2 regions of the Paenibacillus solisilvae genome follow, and region 2 is predicted to be linked to the other one. Evidence: riboswitches for the same ligand, from Rfam matches in the RefSeq annotation. Region 2 holds a riboswitch; the other holds the start of a gene.

Region 1 (2,931 bases), on a different contig from region 2:
ACGGACCTTCAGCCGTATCTAGGAGCTGTTGGACACGTCGTGATCTTAACCCAAGATGCAGAAAATTACCTGCACGTGCACCCGATTGATGAAAAGGTTTCGGGACCGGATGCCAAATTTATGACGACGTTCCCGCATAGCGGCGTGTACAAGATTTGGGGTCAATTCCAGCAAAATGATAAGGTCTTTACAGTACCTTTTGTTGTAAAAGTACCGTAAAGATTGATGCCCAGTTTCACGGCAAACTGGGCTATTTATATATTCCACAGAAAACCTAATTGTCGACAAAACAAGTGTTGTACTTACAATATAGTATGACAAACTTTTTTCCTAAGCTGGATTATAATTTAGATATGTCAGAAATCCTACACTTGGGAGGATGGTCAAATGGACGAGCAATTCATAAAGAGGTTACATACGCTAAATCGCAACGATGATTTGAGATCCAGACTATTGATCGACGGTGTTAAACTCACTCTTAAACGCAAACAGGAATTGGGTTTGTTAGAGAGGTTTTTTAAAAACAAAGCGAAATCGAATATTGCTGTTAAAGGATGGAATTGAAGTTATTTTTCTATAAAAAACTCGGATCGGCGTTATTTCTCCGGTCTTTTTTTGTGTTTGCTGTAATGGAAATAAGTCAATATAGTAAGTGACGGCTTTTCTTTAAGTTAGAACGTGAATGGAGTTTTAAACGGCGCCACATATGCTATATTGACACCGAAGTTCGCTCTGCATTATTCTTAGAGAGATCTGACTGAACTTATGGAAATAATTCAATATAGCGCGGATGATGACGCACGGGAGAGACCACCCTCGTATAGTGGAAGGGCGGCACCGAAGGAGCAAGCTGCAGGTAGGCACGTACAGGCAGTTAATCTCTCAGGTACAAGGAACCGTCGCCGGACGCGGCTCTGGAGAGAGCTTTCTAGCCACCCAAGGGGACCCGCGGAGGGAATAAATCCGTAAAAACTCTCAGGTACAAGGGACAGAGAAAAGGTGTTGCATGCCTTTTTGCTGTCTTTTTCATTTGCTTTTTTATGAAATATGCCTATAGGGAGCGTTGGAACAGGTGAGATTTAAAAATGTTTTTTCCATTATTGGCCCGTCCATGGTCGGACCCTCCAGTTCCCATACAGCAGGAGCAGTACGCATCGGGAGAGTGGCGCGACAGCTGCTTGGATGCCGCCCGAAAGAGGCCAAAATGACGCTGTACGGCTCATTTGCCGAGACGTATTGGGGTCATGGTACGGACCTGGCTCTAACCGCAGGCCTTTTAAATTACGACACGGATGATGAGCGCATTCCTCAGGCGGACGTTCTTGCAGAAGAAGCGGGAATGACATTGGAATGGGTTCAGGGAAAAGGCAACGGTCCTCATCCCAATTCGGTCAAAATCAACCTGTCGAACGAAGGAAGGAAAGCCGAAATCGTAGCCGCCTCTATCGGTGGGGGGACGATTGCCGTTTATTCCATGAACGGTTTTGATGTGCAGATCACGGGCGAATTTCCCACGATTGCCGTAACGCATTCCGACAAACAGGGGGTTCTCGCCAATATGACCGCTCTGCTTAGTCAGGAGGGGTTTAATATCGGTTATATGGATGTGGATCGCAAGGGACGGAGTGGCGATGCAATGACCGTATTTGAACTGGATTCGGCTCCAGGGGAAAGCACTATAGAGCGGATTCATCACCTGCCGCACATTAAGGAAGTTACGATGATCGATTTGACCAAAAGGAGCTGAAACTTTATATGAGATTCGAGACCCTTGAACAGCTGGCTGAAATATGCCGAAAGGAGAATAAAACGATTGCCGAGGTTATGCTGGAGGATCAGGCTCAGGAAACCGGCGTTGAGACCGAGGAGATCTTCCGTCAGATGGCCGAATACTACGGGGTAATGAAAGAGGCTGTACGTCAGGGACTCACGGGGAACACCAAATCCCGCAGCGGCCTGACCGGCGGCGACGCCAAAAGAGTGTCGGATTATATGCAGCGAGGCGAGACCTCTCTGGGAGGTCCGGCGGCTGAGGCGATGACCTACGCGCTGGCTGTATCCGAGGTAAACGCCTCCATGGGCAGAATTATCGCGACCCCCACTGCCGGATCCTGTGGCATCATCCCCGGGGTGTTCGTCAGCGCCCAGGAGAGATTTGACTGGGACGATGAACATTTGATAAAGGGTTTGTTCTGTGCCGGTGCTATAGGTTATGTTATAGCCAATAACGCATCCATTTCAGGTGCCGAAGGCGGCTGTCAGGCAGAGGTGGGTTCAGCTATCGGAATGGCCGCCGGCGCTATGGTGGAGCTCCGCGGCGGCACGGCACAGCAGGCCGTTCACGCGGTGGGTCTTGCTCTTAAAAACTGCCTTGGGCTGATCTGCGATCCCGTGGCCGGACTGGTGGAAATACCCTGCATCATCCGCAACGGCCTGGGGGCCGTCACGGCTCTGGCAGCCTCGGACATGGCGCTCGCCGGAGTAGGCAGTGTGATCCCTGCCGATGAGGTCATCGGCGTCATGCTGGAAGTGGGAAGCGCCATGCCAACCAAGCACCGCGAGACAGGTAAGGGCGGACTCGCCCAAACACCGACAGGCCGCAAGCTGACCAAAGAACTGATCGAGCAGCGCCGCAAAAAGGCCAAAGAATCAAATACGCCCGACAAGGAGAACTAAGACAGTTCTATCCCAACTGAAATCAAAGAAATTCCCATCTAGAAGTCGCGTAATTTGCGGCTTTTTTTGTTTTTGAAAAGCCATTATACGGGGAGGAGACCAAAGAACTCATCAAACAACTGTTCGAATTCATCCTGTGCTGGCGGATATACAAGTCTGCCAATGAGCCCTATAAAGTGGATTCAATAGCCTACTCTGGTAGGTTATATTTATTTTAAAATAAAGTGACGGTTTACTCCCTATTATTTCTCTGCC
Region 2 (2,931 bases):
CCTCGTAGCCGCTCAGCTTCTCTACGATGAATTCCGTTTCAAGACCTTCGGCGAAGCCTTGTCGAAAGGCTTCTTCGACCTCCCTAATCGTAACCGGACTGCCGTTCTTCGACTGTAAGCAAGGATTAATGGCAGCAGCTTTCTGATCAAATGTCTGCTTGATTTCCTCCCTCGCCTTCACGTCCTTGAAGAGAAGCAGGCGGAATAACAAGTCCGTATCCAGATCCAGCAGGACTGAGCCATGCTGCAAAATCATTCCCCTGGCTCGCATCTGCGCACTGCCGGCTATTTTCTTCCCCTCCAGGACAAGCTCATACTTCGAAGGCGAATCAAAGCAAGCCGGGGACGTTATCCCCTTCTCAACCTGCTGGGGGGAGTCCTGTGCGGCAAGGCCGGTCATTTCAGCATGCAGCCCCAATTTTTGAAACCCGTAGAGCAAGCCCATGCTGAGCACACGGTAAGCATCCGTCACATTTGCCGGCATACCCGGATAGCTCTCAGAGACGATGATACTGTAAGTCAGCTCCTGATCATGAAGCACGGCACGTCCGCCGGTCGCCCTTCTGACAAAACCGATCCCGTTCTCCATTACCCTTGATACGTCTATTTCCTTATGGACCCGTTGAAAATATCCGATCGATAACGTAGGCGGATTCCAGCCATAGAAACGGACGGATGGAAGCGTGCGGCCCTCGCTGTGGGCGATAAGCATGGCCTCGTCAATCGCCATGTTCTCCTCCGGTGAACGGCTGCCGGTATGAACGAATCTCCAAGGTGCACCCATAACTACGCTCCCTTCAATCAGCTCCTTTTGATGACAGGCGGTTGTCTTGCTGATTCGATTGCGTATTAGTCAATCAACGTCCGATATCGATCCGCGGATAAAAGTTTGTTCAGCGCATTTTCTACATTTCCATCGACTTCTACCTCAACGATCCAACCACCCTCGTAAGGCTCGCCGTTAACAAGCTCCGGCTGTTCCATAAGCGTCTGATTCACCTTAGTGACCGTCCCCGAAACGGGACAGTAGAGCTCCGAAACGGTCTTCACGGATTCAATGGATCCGATGCTCTCACCTGCTGTGACGGCCGTGCCCGTCTCAGGAAATTCAACAAAAACGATGTCTCCAAGCAAGCTCTGCGCGTAATCCGTTATGCCGACCCGAACGATTTGCCCTTCAACCGCCAGTACCCACTCATGTTCATCGCTATAGACCAGATTTTCTCTAACCTCACTCATCGGTACACGCCTCTTTTCGAATTAGTTGGTGAAGCGAAGAATAGAATAAAGGAGCATCAGCTGTTCTAAAAGCAGGAAGAAACGCCATTGCGCTATCCGCTAAGGAGGTCATACAAGTCTCTTCCCTTAAATCTATAGCGGGAACGAAGCGAAAATTCATCATTCCCCGTCCAAAAAAAAGGACAGAGAAAAGGAATTGCGCCTCTTCTCTGTCCTCGGTACCTGAGAGTTTAAGACATGACGGCTTTCAAGGCCATGCAGTCCTTACACCTTGGGTGGCTTTCGCGCTCTCCAGAGCTGCGTCCGATACCGGTTCGTTTACCTGAGAGATTACCCGTTAACCGGCGGGTTAACGGCTTGCTCCTTCGGTGCCGCATCGGCAAGCTGCCTGAGCGGTCTCTCCCGACTATCTTCATCCGCATCATATCCAGTTGTCTCCATCAAGCATAGTTCACTCTCTCTTTTTATGTCAATATAGTTAACAATAAAAATAGATTTCGTATAATCAAAGGTTGACATTGATTGATGCACAACGTTTATAATAAAGCTATCAGTGTGAATGGACAATTGAATACGCGGATGATGGTAGAGGGAGAGATTACCTGAAACCGGGGTAACGCCGAAGGAGTAAGCCTGCCCGCAGGTGAATCTCTCAGGCAAAAGGACTTTTATCGGACGCATCTCTGGAGAGCATCCTAATTTCTTTAGGATCACCCAAGGTGAAACTGTTAAGCAACATGTGGATAACATTAATTTATGTTTGCATGTAACTTAACAGGTAACTCTCAGGTACAAAGGACAGAGCAGAAGGAAGAGACTGCGCAGCTTTAGCTGCGTATTCGGATTCCTTTTGCCTGTCTTTTTTAATTGGTGTGACCTGTCGGTTATGGAAGCTAATTTATGAAAGAGGTGATGAGATGGAGCCTTTACAACGCACACCGCTCTTCCCGCATTATGCCGCCTTCCCAGCCGTCCGATGCATCGATTTTGGCGGCTGGGAGCTGCCTGTTCAGTTTACCGGCATTCAACAGGAGCATGATGCCGTGCGCCGTCAGGCAGGGTTATTCGACGTCTCCCACATGGGTGAATTCCTGGTAACCGGAATGTATGCAGAAGCTTTTTTGCAGCAGATGACGACGAACGATATCGCGAATCTGGCTGCGGGACAAGCGCAGTACACACTCATGTGTTATCCGAATGGCGGGGTCGTAGATGATTTGCTCGTATACAAATATTCAGACGATCAATTCATGCTCGTCGTCAACGCCTCCAACATCGACAAGGATTGGGCTTGGCTGCAGGATCATATTATTGGCGACGTTGTGATGGAGAACCGTTCCCGTGTAACGGCTCTTCTTGCCCTGCAGGGGCCTCTTGCCTCGGCCATATTATCCCGGGTTACCGATGCAGACACCGGCAGCCTCGCTTCCTTCCACTTTATCCATCCAGCCGTCGTCTGCGGTGTTCCCGCGCTTGTTTCCCGCACGGGCTACACCGGCGAAGATGGCTTTGAGATTTATGCTCCAGCTGATCAAGCGGGGATCGTATGGAAAGGCTTGCTTGCTGCCGGGCATGGGGACGGACTTATTCCTGCCGGACTTGGCGCTCGCGACACGCTGCGTTTCGAAGCGAGGCTTCCTTTGTACGGACAGGAATTATCTCCTGATATTTCGCCGCTTGAGGCCGGACTTG

The links. A riboswitch is a leader RNA that binds a small molecule or an ion and turns the genes downstream of it on or off. The one in region 2 is predicted to bind glycine.
Region 1: linked by a shared signal. The riboswitch ahead of sdaAB (L-serine ammonia-lyase, iron-sulfur-dependent subunit beta) and the one ahead of gcvT (glycine cleavage system aminomethyltransferase GcvT) in region 2 are both predicted to bind glycine.

Annotation. Positions count from the first base shown of each region.
Region 1 is NZ_JBHSOW010000024.1:5,759-8,689, reverse strand. Features, by position in the region: gene ACFPYJ_RS06560 (hypothetical protein) at 1-219, shown strand, start outside; gene ACFPYJ_RS06555 (hypothetical protein) at 388-564, shown strand; glycine riboswitch at 792-909, shown strand; gene sdaAB (L-serine ammonia-lyase, iron-sulfur-dependent subunit beta) at 1,073-1,747, shown strand; gene sdaAA (L-serine ammonia-lyase, iron-sulfur-dependent, subunit alpha) at 1,756-2,676, shown strand.
Region 2 is NZ_JBHSOW010000106.1:27,973-30,903, forward strand. Features, by position in the region: gene ACFPYJ_RS27585 (lipoate--protein ligase family protein) at 1-784, opposite strand, end outside; gene gcvH (glycine cleavage system protein GcvH) at 850-1,239, opposite strand; glycine riboswitch at 1,447-1,536, opposite strand; glycine riboswitch at 1,540-1,654, opposite strand; glycine riboswitch at 1,819-1,917, shown strand; glycine riboswitch at 1,921-2,043, shown strand; gene gcvT (glycine cleavage system aminomethyltransferase GcvT) at 2,157-2,931, shown strand, end outside.